One region of the Alteribacillus bidgolensis genome, then DNA from elsewhere that is predicted to be linked to it. Evidence: a T-box and tRNA genes for the amino acid it is inferred to sense, from the RefSeq annotation. Region 1 holds a T-box; the other holds one or more tRNA genes.

What was found. The T-box of region 1 lies ahead of alaS (alanine--tRNA ligase). A T-box ahead of a tRNA ligase gene usually reads a tRNA of that ligase, here a tRNA-Ala.
Region 2: it has a tRNA-Ala gene. The T-box ahead of alaS (alanine--tRNA ligase) is inferred to sense a tRNA for this amino acid. The anticodon was not compared.

Annotation. Positions count from the first base shown of each region.
Region 1 covers NZ_KZ614149.1:264,051-278,585, reverse strand. The annotation lists gene CEF16_RS23510 (hypothetical protein) at 1-6, opposite strand, end outside; gene CEF16_RS01505 (NUDIX hydrolase) at 146-778, shown strand; gene CEF16_RS01500 (YrhC family protein) at 1,349-1,573, opposite strand; gene mtnN (5'-methylthioadenosine/S-adenosylhomocysteine nucleosidase) at 1,690-2,394, opposite strand; gene CEF16_RS01490 (DUF2536 family protein) at 2,496-2,708, shown strand; partial or broken gene CEF16_RS24185 (transposase) at 3,093-3,380, opposite strand; partial or broken gene CEF16_RS25185 (helix-turn-helix domain-containing protein) at 3,522-3,650, opposite strand; gene CEF16_RS01480 (YrrS family protein) at 3,769-4,446, opposite strand; gene greA (transcription elongation factor GreA) at 4,736-5,212, opposite strand; gene CEF16_RS01470 (peptidase U32 family protein) at 5,392-6,657, opposite strand; gene CEF16_RS01465 (peptidase U32 family protein) at 6,671-7,603, opposite strand; gene CEF16_RS01460 (O-methyltransferase) at 7,622-8,263, opposite strand; gene mltG (endolytic transglycosylase MltG) at 8,402-9,532, opposite strand; gene CEF16_RS01450 (DUF1292 domain-containing protein) at 9,855-10,142, opposite strand; gene ruvX (Holliday junction resolvase RuvX) at 10,165-10,581, opposite strand; gene CEF16_RS01440 (IreB family regulatory phosphoprotein) at 10,578-10,850, opposite strand; gene alaS (alanine--tRNA ligase) at 10,960-13,599, opposite strand; T-box leader at 13,753-13,955, opposite strand.
Region 2 covers NZ_KZ614149.1:3,328,779-3,343,313, reverse strand. The annotation lists rRNA gene CEF16_RS16515 (16S ribosomal RNA) at 1-984, opposite strand, end outside; tRNA gene CEF16_RS16510 (tRNA-Ala) at 1,151-1,226, opposite strand; tRNA gene CEF16_RS16505 (tRNA-Pro) at 1,237-1,313, opposite strand; tRNA gene CEF16_RS16500 (tRNA-Arg) at 1,368-1,444, opposite strand; tRNA gene CEF16_RS16495 (tRNA-Gly) at 1,452-1,526, opposite strand; tRNA gene CEF16_RS16490 (tRNA-Lys) at 1,538-1,613, opposite strand; tRNA gene CEF16_RS16485 (tRNA-Thr) at 1,666-1,741, opposite strand; tRNA gene CEF16_RS16480 (tRNA-Val) at 1,750-1,825, opposite strand; rRNA gene rrf (5S ribosomal RNA) at 1,833-1,949, opposite strand; rRNA gene CEF16_RS16470 (23S ribosomal RNA) at 2,080-5,019, opposite strand; tRNA gene CEF16_RS16465 (tRNA-Ala) at 5,165-5,240, opposite strand; tRNA gene CEF16_RS16460 (tRNA-Ile) at 5,259-5,335, opposite strand; rRNA gene CEF16_RS16455 (16S ribosomal RNA) at 5,450-7,018, opposite strand; gene lysS (lysine--tRNA ligase) at 7,522-9,018, opposite strand; gene dusB (tRNA dihydrouridine synthase DusB) at 9,142-10,143, opposite strand; gene CEF16_RS16440 (helix-turn-helix domain-containing protein) at 10,164-10,367, opposite strand; gene folK (2-amino-4-hydroxy-6-hydroxymethyldihydropteridine diphosphokinase) at 10,319-10,852, opposite strand; gene folB (dihydroneopterin aldolase) at 10,849-11,211, opposite strand; gene folP (dihydropteroate synthase) at 11,204-12,046, opposite strand; gene pabC (aminodeoxychorismate lyase) at 12,039-12,944, opposite strand; gene pabA (aminodeoxychorismate/anthranilate synthase component II) at 12,948-13,532, opposite strand; gene CEF16_RS16410 (anthranilate synthase component I family protein) at 13,516-14,535, opposite strand, start outside.

The DNA of each region.
Region 1 (14,535 bases):
AGGCATTAAAAATCCTCCTTCATTAGCTTCTTATTACTGTATATACCACGATGATAAAATGAACAAACATAAGGCCATAATGATGAGTTAAACTGCATTCTCTGCTATCATAATAAGAAAAGAAGGAAAAGGGGAAATAATATAAGTGAATGTAAATAAAAAAACAGTCCTAAAAAGATTTGCAAATAGGAAACAAGGAATTATTGATGAGTACGAAATGCGCCGCTATGCTGTATTGATACCTTTAATAGAGATAGAAAAAGAAATGCACATATTATTTGAAGTGCGAGCTAAACATATGAACCGCCAACCTGGTGAAATATGCTTTCCAGGAGGGATGGTAGATTCTTCTGATCGCACTCCTGGTGATGCTGCAGTTCGTGAGTTGTGCGAAGAAGTAGGAGTTAGTGAAGAATACATTTCCTTAACGGGCAGTCTAGATAGGATGGTATCCCCTTTCAACCAAATCATCTATCCTTATGTAGGCTTTTTAAACCGTTCTGCTCCAATGTCGCCCAATCAAGAAGAAGTGGATGAGCTTTTTACTGTACCTTTATCTTTTTTTCTCGATATGGAACCTGAACGCCATGATGTGTACCTAAACGTAGAAGCAGGCTGTTCATTTCCTTATGAGCACCTTCCAGGAGGGAAGAATTATCAGTGGAAAAAAGGAGTAATACCCGAATATTTTTATTTTTATAAGGATTATGTTATATGGGGGTTGACCGCTAGAATTATTAAACACTTTATTGATGAATTGAACGTGAATGACAAGTAAATAGCCGCGTGTTTTGGCCATGAAAAAGGAAACCGACTAACAAAAAGGTACTTCTACTAAAAACGTACACGTCGACGCACAGGGCGTGCTAATGTCGTCAATGTCAAACGACACGACGTTTTTGACAACGGACGACAGGACGTTCTAGCTGCCAATAAAAGGCATCTGCGTTCCGGTCATTAAAAGAAGTTTCGGCACCTAAAATCATTTTCATTCCTTTGTTGCTTCAGCTTTAGATGCGTATTGGCCTTAATGCATAAAAAATACCACATTCTCAAAAAAGAGAATATGGTTTAAATCTTTACTTTCTTATTTTTTTTAAGAAAAACTCGGCTTTCCGACATGTCAACGAAAACACCTAACAGAAGGTAAAGGACTTCTGTTAAGTTCGCAAACATCCTGTACCTGTGCAGAAGTCAACACATCCTGTGCAAGTAACGCAGCGTGTGAAAGTATGCTTGAAGCAACGGGGCATTATACGTCCTGTGCGTTGAATGGCGTCGTTTTTCTTATACAGTTTATAAATAAAAAATTTTATAGTTTCCTAACAGTGAAAAACATTCTGTCAATCTATTCATCAACTTTTTCCTCTGCTCTTTTTCCTATAATATGGAGAAAAATGGAAACCATTAAAAGAACATTAATGATAATCAAAGCAGTCGTTTCCTCTTGTTTGGAAAAAGTATCTGGTAAAAAATAGCCCAAACTGAGAAACGAAGCCAGCGTTAACAATATTCTGCTGAAAGTAGAGAAATCCCGAGCCAGTTTTTGCTGTTCTTCTGTCTCCTTTTCCATCTTCTCTCCCTCCCTATGCCTACTGTTATAATTGATTATATCACAGGGGATGAGAGGGATAATTAGGAGACTTTAACCAAAAATAGAAGATGTTTAGTAGTTGCATATATTTATATTTATATTTGCCTATTTTTTAACTCGTCAATCATTGAAAGAACTAAATTTGCAGAGTGAACGGATGCCTTTTTTAGAAATTGATCATATGATTGTTTAGCATCCTGTCCCGCTATATCACTTAGTGAACGAATAATTACAAATGGAACGTTAAATCGATAACAAACTTGAGCTATAGCCCCTGCCTCCATTTCAGCACACTGTGGTTCTACAAATGTATTTTTTAAAAAGGCAACTCTCGAATCATCACTCATAAAAGAATCACCTGAGACAACTAAACCTTCCAACGTCGTTAATTTTTCGTTTATAGCACATTTTTTTGCTGCTTGAACTAGTGTTTCATCCGCTTCATATTTTGCTGGCATTTGAGGTACCTGACCAAATTCATATCCAAATACAGTTGCATCCACATCATTATAGCGGACCTCTTTAGAAATTACCAGATCTCCCACTTTCAAAGCTGGATTAAACCCGCCAGCCGAACCTGTATTTATAACAGCATCAGGCTGGAATTTTTCCAGCAGAATCGATGTACTAATTGCCGCATTTACTTTACCTATCCCGGATTTAACTAGTATAATTTCTTGTCCTTGTATGTATCCCCTATAAAAAAAACTTCCGCCAATTTCTTCCTCAATCCGATTTTCCAGATGATCTATTAACAATTCCACTTCTTCGTCCATTGCTCCGATTACTGCTATTCTCATCCTAACAATCCCCTTCTTATTATCATTTCTTCACATGCTGCTTTCCCTATATTATAATACTATCACGGTTAGTTAAAGGTTACATAAAGGAGGTACCATTTTTGAGTATACAATTACAGCCAATAGGAGATAAAATAGAATTCTTTGAAGCGCCCTCTCTTCATCATTTAGAAGAAAAAATTAATAAACAAGTAGAACATAACGAAGCTATTTTATTGTATGTACATCATGTGCAGCATCACGTTCATTATGATCCGGCTACCTCTAGGCCTATTTATACTGCTGTCGTTCATTTTAAGGGGAAACAAACTTGATGAACGTTAGCAATTTCCCGAGTGCTGTGAAAATGACAGCAACCTTTAAATGCAATCCTTTTACGGCCCGGGTATTTCTTTTATTATGTTCAAGGCCTTTTAACATAAATGTGTAAGGAGCACTCTGCTTGTCGAATGTAAGGAGGCGCAGAAGCCAGCACATTGTGTGGAAGACGTCTTACGGCAACGGTGTCTTAGTTCAGCCCTGAATGCGTCATTTTACTTATACTGTTTACCAATAAAATTTATACTTTCAGAACAGTAAGCCCTTTCTTCTAACATAGTTAAATGGGATGACCTCATTCAACTAAGCTCTATTTACACACTAAAAAGAGCCGCCCCTGTGCTTGAACTGAGGTGACCCCCAAAAGTTAGAGTTTTATATTAAGCAGCTAATTGGCAAGTATGAATCCGGTATTGAACTGGACTCATACCTGCCAATTTTTGCTTTATACGCTTGTTATTATAATAATCGATATGTTCTTCAATTTTCTTTTTTAAATCTTCATATGAGGATCGTGCCTCACCGTGATACATCTCTTGTTTTAATAGACCGAAGAAGTTCTCCATAGGAGAATTATCTATACAGTTACCTTTCCGCGACATACTCTGAAACACATTATTTTTCTTTAGTGTCTTAACCCAACTTCTATGTTGATAATGCCACCCTTGAGCCATGAACTTATCATTGGAGGGTTTGTTATACCAAACTGAAGGGCTGTTTCCGTTTCTGAAGAACCTGTTCTCTTCATAAAAGCTTAATACTTCCAGCTTGAATTGAACAGAATAAACTTTCTTTTGTCGTATCCTTTTTAATCCTTCTATCCCAAATTTCTCGTATAGTTTCACCCACCTTTTAATTGGTGAACTGTTTGTCATGCAATGCTTCTTAGCCAACGTGTCATATCCCAAATAACCCTCTTGATATTCTCTTACTACCATTAACTTAAATTGTTCACTATATTTAGCCATAAAGAAACACCCCAAAAGTTAGATTTTACTCTAACTTTTGGGGTGCAGTACAAACTTGCTTTGGGACAGCTCCTCTTTTATCATTCATTTAGTTATGAGGATTTGAATCTAATACTTTCACTTCAATGGGTTTCCAGCCTTCGTTTTCAATAAACTCCATCGTCACATGATAAGGATTGTTTTCATTATTTTTGTCACTAATTATTCCTACAACAGTGTGGCTGTCACCGCCGTTTTCAATTCTCCAATATCTTATATCGTCTTCGTCGGTCTCATCAAGATTCGTTGCATACCGCAAAGCCATTTTCATTTCTTTCCAGTTTTGACTGCCTTTATTAAAATCATGACTAAATGATCCAGACTGTTCTGTTCCAATCGGTTCCCACTCCCCGCTTTCACCATCTCCTTCAGGAATTTGGGGGCCATCGGGCTCTTCTTCTGGTTCTTCGGAGTTCTCTTCTATTTCATCCGTATCACTATTTTCTTTACTTTCTTCTGTATCCGTTTCAGGCGCCTCCTCAGGTACGTTTTCCGATTCTTCTTCTGTTTCTTCTACAGGTTCCGTTTCCGCTTCTTCTGCTATATTATCTGTTTCGTTCTCTTCCACTGCTTGGTCATTCCCTGAAAAAAATAGTTGAACTGCAAAAAATATAATAAGACCACCCACCGCAACAATCGAAGCGTTAAGGATACGATTCATTCGTTTTCTTTTCCGCATTTCATACCGAGTATCTTCTCCGAAACCACGGTTGTTATCATTATTCACCTTTCACCACCTGCCATTCCTTTCAGCACATAATAATAACTATCCTCTTCTTCATAATATAAGATTTTATAAGTTTAATCGAGAGGGTTTTATGTTTTTTTCAGTATTTTACACAAATCCATATATTTTTTTATGCTTTATAATTTGACATTAGAAAAACTCAATTTTCCACCGTATCCTTATAGCGGAAGACGTAGTTTTACTTATACTTTGATCCTTTAACAAAGTTAAACTTCCCTAAAGTATAAAAAGAAAAGCAGCGATATTAACTCGCTGCTTATAAAATCATTTAATTTACTTCAATAATTTCTACTTCAATGTCTCCTCCTGGTGTACTCACTGTTACTTCTTCTCCTACTTTTCTTCCAAGTAAGCTCTTTGCCATAGGAGAATCATTAGAAATCTTGCCTTCTAACGGATCTGATTCTGCACTCCCTACAATTGTATATACTTCTTCTTCACCATTTGGGAGTTCTTTAAACTTCACTGATTTCCCAAGGGCTACTTCTGTATTATTAGAGGCATCTTCCTCAATAATCACAGCATTTTTCAGCATCTTTTCAATTTGGTTGATTCTGCCCTCAACAAATGCTTGTTCATCTTTAGCTGCATCATACTCAGAGTTTTCAGAGAGGTCTCCAAAACTTCTAGCTATTTTAATACGTTCAACAACTTCTTGTCGACGCTCTGTTTTTAAATAATTTAATTCTTTCTCTAATTTGTGCTTTCCTTCTTCTGTCATATAATGCTGTTTTTCTTCTGCCATTTTATTAGTCACTCCTCTAACTGATAATTACCATATATTTAAATTGTTATACACACGAAATAAATATGAGAAAGGTCTGTTCCACAGTTTTTAAGGAACAGGCCTTCCTTTGGTTAAAAATAACACACAATTCTTTCTGCCATTATCATACGCATGGTTTAGAAAAAATACAAATAATTTTACTCTTTATTTTTCCTCATCATATCCCAAGGCTTTACTGGCTGATCAATTTGAAAGCAAACGGTTTGGAGAGGATGTCTAGCAGCATCCATTTTATTTCCTTTATCATCAAAAAGAATAGGAACGGTTTGTTTAAAACTATTACTGTTTGGTCCAAAAAATTCCACTTCATCCCCAGATTTAAAAAGATTTCTTTGTTGAAGGGTGACCATTTTTGTCTTCTTGTCATAATCAAGGACCATACCAGCAAATTCATATGGGGCGTTCTTTTTACTTTCTCCCCACAATTGTTCCTTATAAGTTGGTACATTTTCAAAAAAAGCCGGTGCAGTATCACGGTTGGCACACTTCCCAAGCTCTTCTAACCACTCTCTTTTTATTTGAAAATGTTCAGGATTGGTGTAATACTCATCTATTACTTTTCGGTATACAGATGCAACAGTTGCTACATAATGAATAGACTTCATTCTGCCTTCAACCTTTAAACTGTCAATCCCTGCATCCATTAATTTAGGTATCGATTGAATTAAATTCAAATCTTTTGGGCTCATCGTAAAAGGTACATCATTTATAGAATGTAGAGGTTTTTCTTCTTTTTTTTCTGATGCTATTAAATCATAGTTCCAACGGCACGATTGGCAGCAACCGCCTCTGTTAGAATCTCTAGCTGTCATATGGTTGCTCAATACACACCTGCCTGAGTACGATATACACATCGCTCCATGTATAAATGTTTCGATCTCTATGTCAACGTACTTCTTTATTTCAAGCATATCCTCAAGGCTGACTTCTCTAGCCAGCACGACTCTATCTAACCCTTGTCCTTTCCAAAATTTAACAGCTATCCAATTAGCCAATGATTGTTGAGTAGATAAATGAATTTCTAGAGAAGGTGCAGCTTTTTTAGCCGTTTCTATAATAAGCGGATCTGCAGCAATAATTCCCGCCACACCAGCTGCCTCAATTAATTCTAAATATTCATCAAGCCCTTCCATGTTTTCATTATGAGCAAATATATTTGTTGTCACATACACTTTTGCTCCATATTTCTGTGCAAACGTCACGCCTTCTTTCATTTGCTCGATTGAAAAATTTCCGGCATTCGACCGAAGTCCAAACTCTTGGCCGCCTATATACACTGCATCTGCCCCATAATGAACAGCAATTTTCAATTTTTCGAGGTTCCCAGCAGGTAACAGCAGTTCCGGCTTTTTTAATTCTTTCGTCGTCCTATTGTCCTTCTTTTTCTGTACAGCTGCCTCCACTTCAACCCCCCCTTTAATACACTGTTTCTTTAAAGAAAAAGCCTGTATCTATGTCTCGTGTACGAGGTTGAAGACTTTTTGCTTTATCTAACATGATTTCTCTTTTTTTGCTATATAGTGATTGGTCTTGATAATACAAGTCTATCGCTTGTTTATAAAGAGCAGTAACTTCTGTAAGGTATGATTTATCCTTGAAAATACCTTCTATTTTAAAGGCGTCTACTTCAACATCAAGCAGTTCATCTAACTCATCAATAATGCACATATCTCTAGGACTCATAATGTGGGTACCGTTTCCATCTTCAAAAACGGGATATTTCACATCGCGTTCTGAATCATATAAATGCAGATTGCGTTCTTTATCTCTGCGCTCTATTTGTAAATTCCGCCCTTGATATTCCATATAATTTCCAACTAATTGTCGTTTAGATTGAAACATACACGCCATACCGTGAACTTGAATTTCGATGTCTACCGTTGCATTTTCCTTTATCTCAGTAATAGCATCCATATTTAATTCACGGGCAAGAACAGCTCGCTCGGCTCCTTGTTTCCCCCAATAATTGGCAGCTTGCCAATTCGTTGCTGTAGTTTCTGTATTCCAATGAAGGGGAATAAATGGAGCAGTTTCTTTGGCTATTAAAAGAACAGCAGGGTCTCCATAAACAATTGCATCTACTCCTATACGATTTAAGAACCTAATATATTCCTTAAGGTATTTCAATTGATTATTATGAAATATAGCATTTACTGCTGCATAAACATTGGTTCCCCTTTTATGGGCTAATTCCACAGCTTTTTCCATTTCTGCTCTGTCAAAATTCCCTGCAAGCCTTAAACCAAAAGCTTCTTCACCAGCTAAAAATGCATCAGCCCCTGCAGAAACCAGATCAGGGATGTCATCTGCTTGATGAGGAGTGACGAGCAATTCAGGTCTGTCCGCCATGCATCTCACCTGCTTTATTTATATTTTTTGACTTACAGCCAGCCCATCACCAACAGCAAGAAACTTTGTAGAAAAAGAAGGATGATCTGCCAGCCATTTATTATATGAATGAATTTTTCTTACCATCGAACGAATACGTCTAGGAGCGTCCTCAGGTTTAGCAGCCAGTCCTTTGAAAAAGACGTTGTCTGTAATCACAAGACCTTTATGCTTCAAGCAAGGGGTGTACTTTATAAAAAATTCTTCATACTTTCCTTTCGAAGCATCAATAAATAATACATCAAATGGAGATCTGTCTTCAAGAGAAAAAGTCTCATCAAGTGCATCCACGTGAACAAACGTAGTTTGAGACTTTAATTTACTTTTACTTCTAAAGTTAAGAGCTGTTTCATAACGCTCTTTATCTTTTTCAAGAGAAATAACTTTTCTCTCTGGTGAATCATTTGCTATTCGAAGCGCTGAGTATCCTATAGCAGTTCCAATCTCAAGGATACGTTTGCTGTTATGTATATGTAATATTTGCAGCATAACATCTAACGCTTCTGTTTCTATGATAGGGACATTGTTATTTTCTGCGAATTTCTCCATTTCAAGGAATAATAGGCTAGGTTTATTGTTTAGATCACGTATATATTTTATCATTTCAGGCTGTTCATACATTGTGTCTCTCCTGTACATTAATAAATGTTTTTATTTTTTCATAGATGTATCCTTAAAAGGCGGCTTCCCATAACTTAGGAAAGCCGCTGGAGCTTTATCTAAATGTATAGATCAAGATTTCTCCTAAATTACTTTTATTTATTCAGTTTCTTCCGCCTCTTCCCATTCACTTCTATATGTTTCTTGTGTTCTTCTATGTTCTTCGTAATTATCATTATAAATAACCTCACCATTCGGCCTTGCGTAGAAATAAAGATATTCACTGTCTTCTGGCAGCATAACTGCTCTTATAGAATTAACTCCGGGGCTGGCTATTGGTCCTGGTGGTAATCCACCATACCGATAAGTGTTATATGGTGAGTCAATTTCTGTATCCTCTAAAGAAGTCATATAACGATGTTCGCCTATCGCATAAGCAACTGTAGGATCCACCTCAAGTCTCATGCCTTCTTCCAACCGATTAAAAAGTACTCCTGCAATGATTGGCCGATCTTCTTCATGCTGGGCTTCCCTTTCAACAATAGAAGCTAATGTTAATAGTTCATGTATCGAATAGTCACTTGCTTCTAGTTGTTCTGAAAATTCTACCACATTTTCCTCCATACGTTCAATCATCTGTTCTATTATGTAAGTAAGCTCAGGTTTTTCTTCCATAAAGTCATATCTTGCCGGGAACAAATAGCCTTCAAGCGGATAACGAATATCTGCCTCAAGTACTTCTTCGTCTAGAATAGAAAAACGTTCTACTAAATCTTTTACATACTCTTCATCTTCAAGCTGTGACTCAATTTCTTCTTCCTCATAAGGTACTGCCTCTGCAATTTGGGATATAATATCTTCGTACCAAGTACCTTCTGGTATCGTAAAAGTCAGTTCTGGTTCTTTTATGACCGTTCCGTCTTTTAAAGAATGAATAATTTCATCTATATCCATGGAAGGAGATAATTCATACGTTCCAGCTTGAAAACCCTTTTCATTTTTGTATGTCACATAGTACCGGAATATTGTTCCGTTTTTTATGACGCCTTTTTCTTCTAGTATCTGTCCTATGGACGAACTACTTGAGCCAATCGGTATCTCTATTTCTACTGTTTCTTCGCTTTCTTCCTCTAATGGTTTTAACGCTGATGTTATGTATATATACCCGCCTAAACTGACTCCAATAATGACAAGCAATATGACAGCAATCACAATAAACACAATCCGTCTCACAATTTTTGCTTGTCCAGCTCGTTCTGTCAATTGATTTTTTGAATTTTTCTCACTCATAAAAGCCTCCCCCTTTTCCAACGCTTTCATTATACAACATTTGTCAATATTCGAGTTTCACGAAATCATAATGCTGATAGTGACAAAGCTGTTACAGTTGGTTTTGGAGGAAAGCATTTATTCACTAATTTTGATAATCATAGAATCTCAAACAAGTTTTTCCCTTGATCTTCTAGATAAATCTAAATGAAAAACCAATCGCTTGTCTATACTGCTTGTCTATACTATATACACTTTCCCAATCGTCTAATAAAAACTGCCTTATAAAGAGAAACTTCACTCTTTTAAGGCAGCTTATTTTATCATTCACTTGTATATATCTTTACTCCATCTCACCAGCACTGAATGTTTCAACCATTTCCTCTATGATATCCCATTCCTCATCTGTTTCAATCGGAAATAAAGAGATATCTGAGTCTTTTTCTCCCTCATCCTCAAAACGGAAGGCAAACACTTCGACTTCTTCTTCGGTTTCATTTTCTCCAGCATCCGTTAATACCATATAGGATTTCCCTGTATCATCTACATCAAATGTAAACAATACATCAAAAAGATGTTCATTACCTTCATCGTCAGGGATTACAATACGCTCGTTTTCTTCTTGTGTCATTCGTTACACCTCCGCTGTCATTCTATTGGTTTTGATCAAGATATCCTTGTAATATCATCACGGCTGCCATTTTATCAACGACTTTTTTTCTTTTCTTTCTGCTCATATCAGCTTCAATCAAAGTACGTTCTGCAGCCTGTGTTGTTAAACGTTCATCATACATATAGACTGGCACTTGTAATTCTTTCTCTAGGTGCCTGGCAAATTCTTGGCATTGTTCCCCGCGCGGACCTATTGTCCCATTCATATTTTTAGGAAGACCAACTACTACTTCAGAAGCTTCATGTTCTTTCATTAACTCTGAAATTCTTCCAAATGCTTCCTGTGGGTTGTCCCCTTTAACATGAATAGTTTCAAGCCCTTGGGCTGTCCATCTCAATGCATCAGAAACAGCAACCCCTATCCTTTTCATGCCAACATCTAAGGCTAATACTTTCATTCCTTCTCCTTCCCGTGTTCATGCAAATAAGACCTCACTAATTCTTCGATCAGCTCATCTCTTTCAATCTTCCGGATGAGAGTACGGGCATCTTTGTACCTAGGAATGTATGCAGGATCACCGGACAACAAATAACCTACAATTTGATTAATTGGATTATATCCTTTTTCTTCAAGAGCCTGGTAAACCGTAAACAATACTTCGCTGGCATCTACGTCTATGGAATCATCCTGGACATTAAATTTCATGGTGTTGTCGTTTGAACCCATCCCATACACCTCCTCAATAAGTACTGCATTTATTTTTAAGGACAATTATTACATATAACAGTCCAATGCTTTCAACATCTTGCCCTTATTGTACACCAATTATTCCCTTTTAGGAAATGGATTTCACAATTTCAGTGACTGCATCCAATGCCTCGGAAAGTTTATCTGGGTTTTTCCCGCCGGCCTGGGCCATATCCGGACGGCCTCCTCCGCCGCCTCCGCATATAGAAGCTGTTTCCTTAACAATATTTCCTGCTTTATATCCCTTTTCGGTTAAATCTTTTGTCACACCAGCGACAAGATTTACTTTACCATTATTTACTGCACCTAATACAACAATACCAGAGTCTATTTTTTGTTTTAATTCGTCCACTGTGTTGCGCAGGCCATCCATGTCTGCAGTAGATACTTCTTGTGCGATAACATTAACACCGTTTACTTCTTTTACATTATCAAGCAGATTTCCTGCCTCCATGTTTCCAATTTTCGCATTCAGAGATTCATTTTCTCGCTGCAAATCACGAATCTGCTGTTGAAGTGCCTCAACCCGCTGTGGAACATCTTGCAGGGATTTAGCTTTAAGTTTATCACGAGCATCTTTTAAAATGTTCATTTGATCATTCATAAACTCATATGCTTTTTGTCCGGTTACTGCTTCAATTCTTCGCACTCCTGCTCCGATGCCTGCTTCTGAAACGATCTTAAACATTCCTACTTCAGCTGTATTATTTACATGACAGCCTCCGCATAACTCTATACTATAATCTCCTACTTGAACTACTCTTACTTCGTCACCGTATTTTTCCCCGAATAAAGCCATAGCTCCCATTTCTTTAGCTTCTTCAAGTTTTTTCTGTTCGATGGTGACAGGAATAGCTTTCCATACTTTTTCATTTACGATTTCTTCAATTTGGTCTAATTCGTGTTGTTTCACTTGACCAAAATGGGAAAAATCAAAACGCAGACGGTCTTCAGAAACCAAAGAACCAGCTTGGTTTACATGGTCTCCCAGTACATCTTTTAACGCCTGATGAAGTAAATGCGTAGCCGTATGGTTTTTCACAATATCGACGCGTTCTCTTTCTTCCACGACAGCTTTAACGGCAGCGCCTGTTCTAAGCGATCCGCTTACTATTTCAACAGTGTGTAAATGCTGGCCATTTGGTGCTTTTTGAACATCAACAACGTTTGCTTCCATTTTTTTGTTAACTATTTTTCCTTTATCAGCGACCTGACCACCGCTTTCAGCATAAAAAGGTGTTTGATCAAGAATGAGCTGAGCTGTCATTTCAGCAGAAACGGTATCAACTTTTTCTTTTTCGTGAACGATTACTTGTACCACTGCCTCCGCTTGAAGCTCGTCGTAGCCGATAAATTCGCTGTTTTCTTTTATTTCAGCTAATACCGCATTTTGTGATTGCATAGAAGCATCTTCTTTACGAGCTGCTCTTGCCCTCTCGCGCTGCGCTCGCATCTCTTTCTCAAACCCTTCTAAGTCAATAGCAAAGCCTTTTTCTGTAACATACTCCTCTGTGAGATCGACAGGAAAACCATACGTATCGTATAAACGAAAGACATCTTCTCCAGATATAACAGATGTATCAGCTTGTTCTGCTTTTTTCATTATATCTGATAAAATAGCAAGCCCTTCACTTAACGTTTCATGGAAACGTTCCTCTTCATTTTTAATCACTTTTTGAATGAACGCTTCTTTGTTCTTTACTTCAGGATAATAGTCTGCCATAATTTCTCCGACAACAGGCACTAATTCGTACATAAAAGGCCGTTCTATACCGATAAGCTTTGCATAACGCACCGCTCTTCTTAACAATCGTCTTAAAACATATCCTCTTCCTTCGTTCGAAGGCAAAGCACCATCACCAACAGCAAAGCTTACTGTACGAATATGATCAGCAATTACTTTAAAAGCTACATCTTTTTCTTCAGACGAACCATAAGAAAGACCAGTAATTTTTTCTACTGTCCTCATGATCGGTAAAAACAAATCAGTGTCATAATTCGTTTTAGCATCTTGTATAACAGATACAATTCTTTCTAACCCCATACCTGTATCAATATTTTTCTTTGGAAGCGGGGTGTAGGTATCATCAGGGTTGTGATTAAATTGTGAAAATACCAAGTTCCAGATTTCTAAGTACCGTTCGTTTTCGCCTCCTGGGTATAATTCCGGGTCAGTTGGATCATTCCCATACTCTGGCCCGCGGTCGTAAAATATTTCTGTGTTTGGCCCGCTCGGCCCCTCACCGATGTCCCAGAAATTTTCTTCTAAACGAATAATCCGTTCTTCAGGCAGACCTATATCTTCTTTCCAATAATCATAAGCTTCATCATCTTCTGGATGGACCGTCACTGATAGTCTTTCCTTTTCAAATCCGATCCACTTTTCACTCGTTAAAAATTCCCACGCCCATTCAATAGCTTCTTTTTTAAAATAATCTCCAATGGAAAAGTTTCCAAGCATTTCAAAAAATGTATGGTGTCTGGCGGTTTTTCCGACGTTTTCAATATCATTTGTTCGTATTGATTTTTGGGCGTTTACAATACGTGGATTCTCCGGGACAACTCTGCCGTCAAAGTACTTCTTTAAAGTTGCAACACCGCTGTTAATCCATAAAAGAGTTGGGTCTTCATGTGGAACTAATGAAGCACTTGGCTCTATGGAATGTCCTTTTTCTTTAAAAAAATCTAAAAACCTCTGTCTTACTTCCGCAGCAGTATAAGCTTTCATTTTTTATTCCTCCTAGGTAAAATGATATTCATTATGTTTTCGACTGCCATAACATTAGACAAAACATCCATTTTTATGAAGACGGATCGTATCGTAATCCACAAAAGAGAAAATATAATTTCCTGGACAATAAAAAAACTCCGCCCCCCATGGTGCAGGGACGAAGTTTGTTTCGCGGTACCACCCTGTTTACAGACTAAAGTCTGTCAACTTATGCCATTAACGCAGGTTCACGGCAGCAATTAACTGCATTCCGGGACAGCTTTCTGCTACTCTTCTCTGCCGTTTTATTCCAGCCAAGTAAAACGGTCTCTGTGCAGAGGGCTTTAGCATACTTTCCCCATCTTCATGTTATCATTATATTTTCCGTTTTTATTGAGAAAAATTTGGCTTGCCGCCAGGTCTTAAAAAAGAAAAAATCTATACTGAAATGAATTTCATAATTCATTTCTACATTATCATAAATGAACATTATATAAAATTTCCTCGTTATCGTTCGATTTTCGATTCAGGCGGACGCTTTCACCCTCAGGGACAAGCGCGACATCTACTCCAACTCACTTTGTTCGTTCTCGTATTGTCTTCTTTGCCGCGGGCTTGGCTTCAGCCTCTTCGGCAGCAATCTGCCTGCGTGGTCTTCAGCTCAAGCTTATCCCGCAGGAGTCGCCGCCTTCCGCTACAATCGATATAATGTTCGTTTTTGATAATCAAAATAGGCACTTATGAAATTGATTCACTGGAATCTAATAAAATTTTATGCTTTCTTAACAGTATAAAAAATGAAGTCATCTGTCAAATCCCTTATTTTTCAGCTAAGGGAAGAAAAACACGGTGAATTAAATACAGACCGAACAGAAATTGATTTTTTGATTATCTATTGTTCAAGTTCATTGATATAATTATAATACACTTGCAGTAAAGAACGGAATTAAAAAA
Region 2 (14,535 bases), 3.1 Mb from region 1:
TTAAACCACATGCTCCACCGCTTGTGCGGGCCCCCGTCAATTCCTTTGAGTTTCAACCTTGCGGTCGTACTCCCCAGGCGGAGTGCTTAATGCGTTTGCTGCGGCACTAAGGGCGTCGAAACCCCTAACACCTAGCACTCAACGTTTACGGCGTGGACTACCAGGGTATCTAATCCTGTTCGCTCCCCACGCTTTCGCGCCTCAGCGTCAGTTACAGGCCAGAGAGCCGCCTTCGCCACTGGTGTTCCTCCACATCTCTACGCATTTCACCGCTACACGTGGAATTCCGCTCTCCTCTCCTGTACTCAAGTTCCCCAGTTTCCAATGACCCTCCACGGTTGAGCCGTGGGCTTTCACATCAGACTTAGGAAACCGCCTGCGCGCCCTTTACGCCCAATAATTCCGGACAACGCTTGCCCCCTACGTATTACCGCGGCTGCTGGCACGTAGTTAGCCGGGGCTTTCTGATCGGGTACCGTCAAGGTACCGGCCTATTCGACCGGTACTTGTTCTTCCCAGATAACAGAGCTTTACGATCCGAAAACCTTCTTCACTCACGCGGCGTTGCACCGTCAGGCTTTCGCCCATTGCGGATGATTCCCTACTGCTGCCTCCCGTAGGAGTCTGGGCCGTGTCTCAGTCCCAGTGTGGCCGATCACCCTCTCAGGTCGGCTACGCATCGTTGCCTTGGTAAGCTCTTACCTCACCAACTAGCTAATGCGCCGCGGGCCCATCTTGCAGTGTAAGGAACAAGTCCCTACTTTTACAATCAAATCATGCGATTTGGCTGATCATCCGGTATTAGCCCCGGTTTCCCGGGGTTATCCCAGTCTGCAAGGCAGGTTGCCCACGTGTTACTCACCCGTCCGCCGCTCGTTCCACATGCGTCACCCCGAAGGGATCTGCTTGCTTCCCGCGCTCGACTTGCATGTATTAGGCACGCCGCCAGCGTTCGTCCTGAGCCAGGATCAAACTCTCCAATAAATTGGTTCGTCTGATACAAGCTGTATCTTACATAACAATTAAAGAAATTAACAGACGCTTGACTTTCATTCAATTTTCAAAGGACAACTTAGCGCTCTCTTTCAAAGCGACAAGTAATATCATAACAAGTTACCAAAATGATGTCAACAACTTTTTATGATTTTTTTGGTGGAGCCTAGCGGGGTCGAACCGCTGACCTCCTGCGTGCAAGGCAGGCGCTCTCCCAGCTGAGCTAAGGCCCCTTGAAGTAAGTGGTCGGGAAGACAGGATTCGAACCTGCGACCCCTTGGTCCCAAACCAAGTGCTCTGCCAAGCTGAGCTACTTCCCGTATTGCATCTATTTGGATACAATACGTCGAGTGCATCCTATTAATATATAAATATGGCGCGCCCGAGAGGAGTCGAACCCCTAACCTTCTGATCCGTAGTCAGACGCTCTATCCAATTGAGCTACGGGCGCATAAAAGTGGAGCGGAAGACGGGATTCGAACCCGCGACCCCCACCTTGGCAAGGTGGTGTTCTACCACTGAACTACTTCCGCATAATTGAAAATGGTGAGCCATGGAGGATTCGAACCTCCGACCCTCTGATTAAAAGTCAGATGCTCTACCAACTGAGCTAATGGCTCCTAAAAAGTTAAGTTTGTTTTAAAAACCTCTCTAAAACAAAAAAAGACAAGATGGTGCCGGCCAGAGGACTTGAACCCCCAACCTACTGATTACAAGTCAGTTGCTCTACCAATTGAGCTAGACCGGCACATATTATGGTGGAGGGTGACGGGATCGAACCGCCGACCCCCTGCTTGTAAGGCAGGTGCTCTCCCAGCTGAGCTAACCCTCCTCTATATGCCTGGCAGCGTCCTACTTTCACAAAGGGTTGCCCCTTCATTATCATCGGCGCTGAAGAGCTTAACTTCCGTGTTCGGCATGGGAACGGGTGGAACCTCTTCGCTATCGTCACCAGACTTTGGATGGAATCGTTTGATCATCGTCTTAGGAGACAACATCTCAACGATCCTTTTCTTGATAGGGAATTGCTCCCTCAAAACTGCATAACGAATATTTGAGCCGTTCTACGAGGCGCTTACCTTTGTTGTGGATAAGCCCTCGACCGATTAGTATCTGTCAGCTCCACGTGTCACCACGCTTCCACCTCAGACCTATCAACCTTGTCATCTGCAAGGGGTCTTACTAGCTTGGCGCTATGGGAAATCTCATCTTGAGGGGGGCTTCATGCTTAGATGCTTTCAGCACTTATCCCGTCCACACGTAGCTACCCAGCCATGCTCCTGGCGGAACAACTGGTACACCAGCGGTGTGTCCATCCCGGTCCTCTCGTACTAAGGACAGCTCCTCTCAAATTTCCTGCGCCCGCGACGGATAGGGACCGAACTGTCTCACGACGTTCTGAACCCAGCTCGCGTGCCGCTTTAATGGGCGAACAGCCCAACCCTTGGGACCTACTTCAGCCCCAGGATGCGACGAGCCGACATCGAGGTGCCAAACCTCCCCGTCGATGTGGACTCTTGGGGGAGATAAGCCTGTTATCCCCAGGGTAGCTTTTATCCGTTGAGCGACGGCCCTTCCATACGGTACCGCCGGATCACTAAGCCCGACTTTCGTCCCTGCTCGACTTGTAGGTCTCGCAGTCAAGCTCCCTTTTGCCTTTGCACTCTGCGAATGATTTCCAACCATTCTGAGGGAACCTTTGGGCGCCTCCGTTACTGTTTGGGAGGCGACCGCCCCAGTCAAACTGCCTACCTGACACTGTCCCTGGACCGGGTTACGGTCCGAGGTTAGAATTTCCGTACAGCGAGGGTAGTATCCCACCGACGCCTTCACCGAACCTGGCGGTCCGGTTTCCAAGGCTCCTACCTATCCTGTACAAGCTGTACCAAAATCCAATATCAAGCTGCAGTAAAGCTCCATGGGGTCTTTCCGTCCTGTCGCGGGTAACCTGCATCTTCACAGGTATTATAATTTCACCGGGTCTCTCGTTGAGACAGTGCCCAAGTCGTTGCACCTTTCGTGCGGGTCGGAACTTACCCGACAAGGAATTTCGCTACCTTAGGACCGTTATAGTTACGGCCGCCGTTTACTGGGGCTTCAATTCGGAGCTTCTCCCAAAAGGGATAACCCCTCCTCTTAACCTTCCAGCACCGGGCAGGTGTCAGCCCCTATACTTCGCCTTGCGGCTTCGCAGAGACCTGTGTTTTTGATAAACAGTCGCTTGGGCCTATTCACTGCGGCTCTCCAAGGCTATTCACCCTAGAGAGCACCCCTTCTCCCGAAGTTACGGGGTCATTTTGCCGAGTTCCTTAACGAGAGTTCTCCCGAGCGTCTTAGAATTCTCATCCCACCTACCTGTGTCGGTTTGCGGTACGGGCACCTCTTCCCTTGCTAGAGGCTTTTCTTGGCAGTGTAGGATCAGGAACTTCGGTACTATTATTTCCCTCGCCATCACCGCTTCGCCTAATGATGAACGGATTTGCCTGTTCATCGGCCTTACGGTTTGGACGCGCTATTCCAGCAGCGCGCTTACCCTACCTTCCTGCGTCCCCCCGTCACTCAAACGGGAAGGAGGTGGTACAGGAATTTCAACCTGTTTTCCATCGCCTACGCCTTTCGGCCTCGGCTTAGGGCCCGACTAACCCTGAGCGGACGAACCTTCCTCAGGAAACCTTGGGTTTTCGACGGAAGGGATTCTCACCCTTCTTTTCGTTACTCATACCGGCATTCTCACTTCAAAGCGCTCCACCGGTCCTCACGATCCGGCTTCTCCGCCCTTTGAACGCTCCCCTACCACGCACACCCGATGGTGTGCATCCACAGCTTCGGTGATACGTTTAGCCCCGGTACATTTTCGGCGCAGAGTCACTCGACTAGTGAGCTATTACGCACTCTTTCAATGATGGCTGCTTCTAAGCCAACATCCTAGTTGTCTAAGCAACTCCACATCCTTTTCCACTTAACGTATACTTAGGGACCTTAGCTGGTGGTCTGGGCTGTTTCCCTCTCGACTACGGATCTTAGCACTCGCAGTCTGACTCCCGGATAACAAGTCGCTGGCATTCGGAGTTTGACTGAATTCGGTAATCCTGTAGGGACCCCTAGTCCAATCAGTGCTCTACCTCCAGGACTCTTTTATCCGAGGCTAGCCCTAAAGCTATTTCGGGGAGAACCAGCTATCTCCGAGTTCGATTGGCATTTCACCACTACCCACACCTCATCCCCGCAATTTTCAACTTGCGTGGGTTCGGGCCTCCAGCAGGTGTTACCCTGCCTTCACCCTGGACATGGGTAGATCACACGGTTTCGGGTCTGCGACCGCATACTGTACGCCCTGTTCAGACTCGCTTTCGCTTCGGCTCCGCGTCTTCCGCTTAACCTTGCATACGATCGCAACTCGCCGGTTCATTATACAAAAGGCACGCCGTCACCCATAAACGGGCTTCGACTACTTGTAGGCACACGGTTTCAGGATCTCTTTCACTCCCCTTCCGGGGTGCTTTTCACCTTTCCCTCACGGTACTGGTTCGCTATCGGTCACTAGGGAGTATTTAGCCTTGGGAGATGGTCCTCCCGGATTCCGGCGGGGTTTCCCGTGCCCCGCCGTACTCAGGATCCACTCCGGAGGAAACAGCGTTTCGACTACCGGGCTCTTACCGTGTCTCGCGGGCCGTTCCAGGCCGCTTCGCCTACGCTGTTTCTTGGTAACTCCGATGGAGTGTCCTACAACCCCAGGGTGCAAGCACCCTGGTTTGGGCTGATTCCGTTTCGCTCGCCGCTACTCAGGAAATCGCATTTGCTTTCTCTTCCTCCGGGTACTAAGATGTTTCAGTTCCCCGGGTCTGCCTTCTCACACCCTATAGATTCAGGTGCGGATACCATCCCATTATGGATGGTGGGTTTCCCCATTCGGATATCCCCGGATCAAAGCTTACTTACAGCTTCACGGGGCGTTTCGCCGTTCGTCGCGTCCTTCTTCGGCTCCTAGTGCCAAGGCATTCACCGTGCGCCCTTTCTAGCTTAACCTTACAAAGGTAGTTGTATCATTCTAAAACACGCCTCGAAAGTCTCACAATCATGGTCATGTACTGACCACCTTGATGAAACTCCGGTGTATTCTTTGGCTCTTGCATTCGTTATCCAGTTTTCAAAGAACAATTTAGATTAATTATGGTGGAGCCTAGCGGGATCGAACCGCTGACCTCCTGCGTGCAAGGCAGGCGCTCTCCCAGCTGAGCTAAGGCCCCATGTATTTCGAGAGATGATGGTGGGCCTGAGTGGACTTGAACCACCGACCTCACGCTTATCAGGCGTGCGCTCTGACCAACTGAGCTACAGGCCCATCACTTAACTTATACCGATGTGAAGTTACCCTCTCAAAATTGAATGAAAGTCACAGCGTCCGCTCCCTGGATCATGAGATCCAGCGGAGCTCGACTCGGAAAATACTCCGTAGAAAGGAGGTGATCCATCCCCACCTTCCGGTAGGGATACCTTGTTACGACTTCACCCCAATCACCTGCCCCACCTTCGGCGGCTGGCTCCCATAGGGTTACCTCACCGACTTCGGGTGTTGCAAGCTCTCGTGGTGTGACGGGCGGTGTGTACAAGGCCCGGGAACGTATTCACCGCGGCATGCTGATCCGCGATTACTAGCGATTCCGGCTTCATGCAGGCGAGTTGCAGCCTGCAATCCGAACTGAGAATGGCTTTTTGAGATTCGCTTCACCTCGCGGCTTCGCGTCCCTCTGTACCATCCATTGTAGCACGTGTGTAGCCCAGGTCATAAGGGGCATGATGATTTGACGTCATCCCCACCTTCCTCCGGTTTGTCACCGGCAGTCACCCTAGAGTGCCCAACTGAATGCTGGCAACTAAGGTTAAGGGTTGCGCTCGTTGCGGGACTTAACCCAACATCTCACGACACGAGCTGACGACAACCATGCACCACCTGTCATTCTGTCCCCCGAAGGGGAACCTTCCATCTCTGGAAGTGGCAGAAGATGTCAAGACCTGGTAAGGTTCTTCGCGTTGCGTCGAATTAAACCACATGCTCCACCGCTTGTGCGGGCCCCCGTCAATTCCTTTGAGTTTCAACCTTGCGGTCGTACTCCCCAGGCGGAGTGCTTAATGCGTTTGCTGCGGCACTAAGGGCGTCGAAACCCCTAACACCTAGCACTCAACGTTTACGGCGTGGACTACCAGGGTATCTAATCCTGTTCGCTCCCCACGCTTTCGCGCCTCAGCGTCAGTTACAGGCCAGAGAGCCGCCTTCGCCACTGGTGTTCCTCCACATCTCTACGCATTTCACCGCTACACGTGGAATTCCGCTCTCCTCTCCTGTACTCAAGTTCCCCAGTTTCCAATGACCCTCCACGGTTGAGCCGTGGGCTTTCACATCAGACTTAGGAAACCGCCTGCGCGCCCTTTACGCCCAATAATTCCGGACAACGCTTGCCCCCTACGTATTACCGCGGCTGCTGGCACGTAGTTAGCCGGGGCTTTCTGATCGGGTACCGTCAAGGTACCGGCCTATTCGACCGGTACTTGTTCTTCCCAGATAACAGAGCTTTACGATCCGAAAACCTTCTTCACTCACGCGGCGTTGCACCGTCAGGCTTTCGCCCATTGCGGATGATTCCCTACTGCTGCCTCCCGTAGGAGTCTGGGCCGTGTCTCAGTCCCAGTGTGGCCGATCACCCTCTCAGGTCGGCTACGCATCGTTGCCTTGGTAAGCTCTTACCTCACCAACTAGCTAATGCGCCGCGGGCCCATCTTGCAGTGTAAGGAACAAGTCCCTACTTTTACAATCAAATCATGCGATTTGGTTGATCATCCGGTATTAGCCCCGGTTTCCCGGGGTTATCCCAGTCTGCAAGGCAGGTTGCCCACGTGTTACTCACCCGTCCGCCGCTCGTTCCACATGCGTCACCCCGAAGGGATCTGCCTGCTTCCCGCGCTCGACTTGCATGTATTAGGCACGCCGCCAGCGTTCGTCCTGAGCCAGGATCAAACTCTCCAATAAATTGGTTCGTCTGATACAAGCTGTATCTTACATAACAATTAAAGAAATTAACAGACGCTTGACTTTCATTCAATTTTCAAAGGACAATTTCGTTCGCCTCAATTGGCGACTTTTTTATATTAACACCTGCGCAATGCAGTGTCAATATGTTTTTTTGTTTCTTTTTTTAATCAATTTCGCGCTGTCTTTTCAGCGACAAATAATAATATATCAGCCTATCATATTTTATGCAACCCTTAAATTTAAATTTATAAATAAAAATTTATTTCTATTCCCCTATTAGAGGAAAAGGACAGGGCTTTTAAAATAATATCTCCTAAAAAATGGGCTGGTCGTTTATTAAAGGAAGTCGTCTTAGAAAACGCCCTGAAAAAACGAAGTTTGGTTAAGACCGTCACGTAATGTAAGATGGATACCTCGTTTCGGTTATTCACAACATAACATTTAATACTATGTAACAGTGCAAAAAACCGGCCCGTAAACGGGCCAGTATCACTAGAAATTTATTCATTGGATTGTTTACGCATTTGCGGAAATAATAACACATCACGTATGGATGCCGAATTAGTTAAGAGCATAACTAAGCGGTCAATCCCAATTCCAAGACCACCAGTAGGAGGAAGACCGTATTCCATTGCCTCCAAATAATCTGTATCCATCATGTGAGCTTCATCATCGCCCTGTTCTCTTTCTTGGACTTGTGCTTCAAAGCGCTGACGTTGATCAATTGGGTCATTAAGCTCTGTGAAAGCATTTGCGTGTTCTCTTCCAACTATAAATAATTCAAATCGATCAGTGAAACGAGGATCTTCCGCATTCTTTTTTGCAAGTGGTGATATAGCAACCGGATGTCCATATACAAAAGTCGGCTGTATTAATTTTTCTTCGACAAAATGCTCGAAAAATTCATTAACAACATGTCCAAAAGGCATTGTTTCTTTCACTGGTACTCGATATTCTTTAGCAAGAGACCTTGCCTCTTCATCGCTCATATCCTGCCAAAAATCAACCCCAACTTCTTCTTTAATTGCATCCACCATATGCACGCGGCGCCACGCAGGGGTTAAATCCACTTCATGCTCTCCATACGTTATAGCAGTTGTACCAAGCACTTCTTGAGATATATGAGCGATTAAATTCTCTGTTAAAACCATTACGTCTTTATAATCTGAATAAGCTTCATAAAGTTCCATCATGGTGAACTCAGGATTATGACGGGTCGAAATTCCTTCATTTCGGAAAACACGGCCGATTTCATAAACTTTCTCCATCCCGCCGACAATTAACCGTTTCAGATGCAGTTCAATCGCTATACGAATATACAACTCCATATCTAGGGCATTGTGATGGGTAATAAATGGACGAGCAGCAGCTCCTCCTGGAATAGCGTGAAGCATTGGCGTTTCTACTTCCAAATATCCTTTTCCATCTAAGTAACGCCGCATCGATTGTAGGATTTTACTGCGGACCACAAAAGTATCGCGTACTTCAGGGTTCACTATTAAATCAAGATAACGCTGACGGTAACGTTGTTCTACGTCCTTTAAACCATGAAACTTATCAGGAAGAGGACGCAGTGATTTAGATAACAGTACGAACTCAGAAGCCTTTACTGAAAGTTCACCTACTTTTGTTTTGAAAGCTGTACCTTTTAGACCTACAAAATCACCAATATCAGTACCTTGGAAAATTTCATAAGCCTCTTCGCCTACCTGATCTTTTCTTACATATATTTGTATTTGACCTGTTAAATCTTGTATATGAGCAAAACCTGCTTTTCCTTTTCCGCGCTTTGTCATCACTCTTCCTGCAATTGAAACTTCCACTTCTTTTTCTTGCAGTTCTTCTTTACTAAAAGCTTGAAACTCTTCTGTCATAAGAGAAGCTGTATGTGATCTGTCAAAACGCTGACCGAACGGATCTTTCCCTTCTTCTTGAAGAGCTAGAAGTTTTTCTCTACGAACCTCTATTTGGTCGTTATATTCCTGTTCCTGACTCAAGTGTATCCACCCCTTATAATATTAAGCTGTTACTTTCTCACGGTAGATATCCGCTTATCTCCCATGTAAAGGGACTGACCCTTCAGTCGCAAAAGGGGCAGTCCCGTTGTTGTTAGTAAAAAACTATACTGCCGACGCTTTTTCCTTCTGTGCCGCTTCCAATTCATCGACAAAGTTATATAAAGCAGCTGCTACTTCATCACGCGTATTTAGCTGATTAATTTGATCCCGGACTTTTTTATTTCCTCGCAGTCCTTTTAAATACCACGCAGCATGTTTTCGCATTTCTCGGACAGCGACAACTTCTCCCTTTAATTGGATCAATCTATCCATGTGAACCATGCAGACGTCAATTTTTTCATGAGGCGAAGGATCTGCTGCCGGTTCTCCCGTTTCTAGGTAATGGATAGTACGATACAGCATCCAAGGGTTTCCAAGTGCAGCTCTTCCAATCATAACACCATCCACACCAGTGGTTTCGAGCATACGTTTAGCGTCTTGAGGCGTTTTCACATCCCCATTTCCAATAACAGGAATGTCTACCGATTCTTTTACTTCTTTCAATATATCCCAGTCAGCAGCGCCTTCATACATTTGCAGGCGAGTACGCCCATGAACAGCAACAGCCTTTCCTCCAGCTGCTTCAATTGCCTTTGCATTCTCAACCGCCAAAATATTCTCATCATCCCAACCCATTCTCATTTTGACTGTTACTGGTTTGTCTACAGCTTGCACTGCTACAGAGACCATTTCATATATTTTGTCAGGGTTAAGAAGCCACTTTGCTCCGGCATCACATTTTGTAATCTTCGGTACCGGACATCCCATATTAATATCTATAATATCAGCATTCGTTTGCTGATCAACAACCCTGGCAGCTTCTGCCATCGTTTCTTTATCACCGCCAAAAATCTGCAGGCTTAAAGGCTTCTCCCGTTCATCGACGTAAAGCATTTGGAGCGATTTTTCATTTTTGTTTACAATGGCTTTATCACTGACCATTTCGGCACAAACAAGCCCTGCTCCAAACTCTTTTGCTATCAAACGGAAAGCTGGATTACACACTCCTGCCATTGGCGCAAGCACCACCTGGTTTTTCATTTCTATATCGCCGATTTTTAACATTTTTTCCACCTCCTATACTGTTATCCTGAATGGAGTTCTTCTTTTGTAATACCTAATGCCTCCACTACATTTTCTAAAAATTTATCATCCGGAATACGACTGCCTCGCTCTACCTGTCCAAAAATAGAAACAGAAACCCCCATCTTATCGGCAAGGCTTTCCTGTGTATATCCTTTCAACTTCCGAAAAGCCCGAATCCTGCTGGCCCAGAGCAGTTCTTCCATATACGGACACCTTCTTTTTCTTTAATAGATAGATTTTCGGCAAGTTCATAGATGTTTTTATGATTAGTTGGCTCCACAATAGATGAAGCTATTTCATTTAAAGGAATAAGAACAAATGCTCTTTCTTCCAACCGCGGGTGTGGTATAGATAAATCGTCCATTCTAATATTTTCATCATTGAAGAATAAAATGTCAAGGTCTATTGTGCGAGGACCCCAACGTTTTATTTTTACACGATTCAATTCTTGCTCTATCCACTGTGTTGTCTTTAATAAGCTTTCCGGTTTTAAAGAGGTGTACATCTCTACCGCCATATTTAAAAAAGCTGCTTGTTCAGTGACACCTACAGGTTCTGTTTCATAAATAGATGACAGCTGGGTAACTTCTATTTCTTTTTTCTCGTTTAATTTTTCTACTGCTCTTTGTAAATAATGAAATCGATCTCCTATATTAGAGCCAAGGGCTAGATAAACTCGGTTTTTCATGTTCTTTTCCTCGTTATTTCAATCGCTACGTACTCGTAATGTCCAGGTATGGGAGGGTCTGGTTTGATTACTTTGACTGTAACTTCTGATACGATAGGAAATTGTTTTAAAATATTAGCAGAAATGGACTCAGCTACTGATTCGACTAAATCATAGGTTTGTCCTTCTACTATTTCTTTCACTGCTTGATGGGCCTCCGCATAGTTGACACTTTTTTTAAGATCATCTTGTGCAGCCGCTTCCGATAAATCCGCTTCCATGATAAGGTCTACTTGAAAACGTTGGCCTAGCTTATTTTCTTCAGGAAACACACCATGATAAGCATAAAATTCCATGCCTTTTAGATAAATTTTATCCAATTGTTTTCACCTTACCTTTACCTAGCATGGCATCCATCATTTTTACCGTCCTGCTCATTTCAAGCACATCATGGACTCTTACAATATCACACCCTCTTTCAATACCTAGACTCACAGTTGCACCTGTTCCTTCTATCCTGTCATTGGCCGGAAGGTTGAGGGTTTGCGCAATAATAGATTTTCTTGACGTACCTAATAATACAGGATACCCAAGCGATGTAAATTCTTCAAGCCTTCTCATAACTTCAAGGTTTTGTTCATACGATTTGGCAAAACCGATACCTGGATCCAAAATAATGCGGTTATCTTTTACTCCGGCATTTTGACATATCGTAATACTTTCCTTCATATCCGATAAAATATCTGGCATCAAATCTTGATAACCTAAATCTTCCCGGTTATGCATGATAACAATCGGAACATCATACTCTGCTGCTACATCAGCCATTTCCGGATCTGCTTTCGCACCCCAGACGTCATTAATGATAGAAGCACCTGCTTCGATAGCTTGTCTTGCTGTTTCTGCTTTATACGTATCAATGGAAATGGGGACATTTACTGTCTTTGCAATAGCTTCTATTATCGGGAGAACTCGTCTTCTTTCTTCTTCGCCTTCCACTTTGACATGCCCTGGCCTGGTCGACTCACCGCCAATATCAATAATATCAGCACCTTGTTCAATCATTTCATGTGCTCTTTCTGCAGCTTTTGTTACATTATCAAATCGTCCTCCGTCAGAAAAAGAGTCCGGTGTAACATTTAAAATCCCCATCACGTATGTTTTTTTAGAAAAATCCAACGTCCAAGGCCCCCAAGTAATAGCAGTACTACTCATTTTCCTTCTTCCTTTCCTCAACAAAAATCTCTTCTGAATTCCATAATTGTTGACGGTATTTAGTATACTCGTTATGCAAAAAATCCACTGTAGAATGACCATTGTTTTTTTTACGGTTATTAAAGGTGTACCGATCGACACCTTTAAGACGTATAACCTCTTGAATTGAATTCGTTATAAATGCTTCATCTGCATCAAAAAGCATAGCAGGTTTAAACCGGCCTTCTCGTATATAATAAGAGTGTTTTCTTGCTAGTTTAATCACAAAGGTTCGGGTAACGCCGTTTAAGATTCCTGTCTGAACGGATGGGGTATATATTGTGGTACCCTTTACCCAAAAAAGGTTAGAAACGACTCCTTCCGCGAGGTCTCCTTGTTCATTCACGAAAAGACCTTCAATGGAGAAATCATCGCCTGCCTCTCTTTTACCCAAAATACTGTTAAAGTAATGATGGGACTTTAAACGCATAGAGGCTTCCGGTGAATTTCTTCTCACCGTTAACAACTGCCCCTGTTTCTCAGAAAATCGACTTTCTCCAGCCTCTGGAAGGGGCTTCATATAAATAATAATAGCAGGCGATTGATAGGGCTTTGTTGTCAATCCAAGCTCTCCTGTTCCTGCAGAAATATTATAACGAACATACGCATTTTTCCACTGATTTGCTTCTAGCAGATCATTTAACTGCTGAATGACTTCCTTACGTTTATATTTCCACTCTATATTCATTAACGAAAGACCTTTTTCCATTCTTCGGAAGTGGTCGTCCAGTAAGAATGGGTGGCCATTATATATTCTAAATGTTTCAAACAAGCCAAGACCATACATAAAGCCGTGTTCAAAAACAGAAAGACGAGCATCGCCCGCCTCTTTTATTTCCCCGTTTATATAAATATACATTTATTAAACTCCTTGCTGCTCCCGGTGTGCTTCTACAAAATTCCGAAGTAGTTTTTTCCCTTCTCCTGTCATAATAGACTCAGGATGAAATTGAACTCCCTCTACCGGAAGAGACCGATGACGTATCCCCATTATTTCTCCTTCATCTGTCCATGATGTAATTTCAAAACATTCAGGAAGGGATTGTTTTTCTACTATTAATGAATGATAACGGGTTGCTGTAAATGGATTAGGCAGTCCTTTATAAACAGATTGTTCGTTATGGCGCACTTCAGACGTTTTACCGTGCATCAGCCGGTCCGAACGAATAACTTTTCCTCCAAATACCTGAGCGATTGATTGATGGCCCAGGCATACACCAAATACCGGAATTTTACCAGCAAAGTACTTGATGGCTTCCATACTGATGCCGGCTTCATCTGGACTGCAAGGCCCCGGTGACACCATGAGAAAATCTGGAGACAGTTCTTCTATTTCTTCAATTGTTATCTTGTCATTTCTTCGGACAACAAGCTCTTCACCCATTTCTCCGAGATATTGAACAAGATTGTAGGTAAACGAGTCGTAATTATCAATCATTAAAATCATATACTTTTTCCTCCTCTGCTCGGCTCTGCTTTACAGCCATCTCTTCTTCACTAATCTCTTGCGCTTTCCATAGTGCTCTCGCTTTTTTTAACGATTCCTGGTACTCTGCTTCTGGACTCGAATCAATAACAATGCCAGCACCTGCCTGTACGTATGCCATACCGTCTTTAGCAATCATAGTGCGGATGGCAATATTTAATTCCATGTCTCCATTAAAACCAATCCAGCCAATGGAGCCTGTATAGACGCCGCGCCTGACACGTTCTAACTCTTCAATGATTTCCATGGTCCGAATTTTCGGAGCACCAGTAATTGTGCCTCCTGGAAACGCTGCTTTTATCATATCATATTCATCTACATCATCGGCAAGTTTTCCTTTTACATTGGAAACAATATGCATGACATGGGAATAACGTTCAATTACCATTAGTTCATCTACGGACACAGTACCGTACTTACATACTTTGCCAAGGTCATTTCTTTCAAGATCCACTAACATTACATGCTCTGCCCGTTCTTTTTCTGTTGCTATTAACTCTTGTTCGTAACCTTCATCTTGTTCTGCTGTCTCCCCGCGCGGTCTGGTGCCAGCAATTGGTCTTGTAGATGCTTCGTCACCTCTTTTTTTAACGAGAAGTTCCGGTGAACCGCTGACAAGCTGAAAATCAGGCGTATGCATATACCCCATGTAAGGTGAAGGATTTAATTCCCTTAGTTTTTCATAAATATGAAACGGAGGGGTTAACAATTTTTTAGCCTGTCTAACTGACAAGTTTACTTGAAATACATCACCGGAACGTATATATTCTTGAACTTTCTTTACTGCCTGTGCAAACGTTCGTTCCGAAAAAGATGAATCGAGGCATCTAGTCCTATTAGCAGAGCTTAAGAAGTCATACTGCTCTAAATAACGTCCCCAAGAAAAATATGGAGGGTACTGCCACAAAGCTTTTAACCGCTCGATGTCAGCTTTTGCTTTAGCCTCTTCTCCCTTTGCATAATG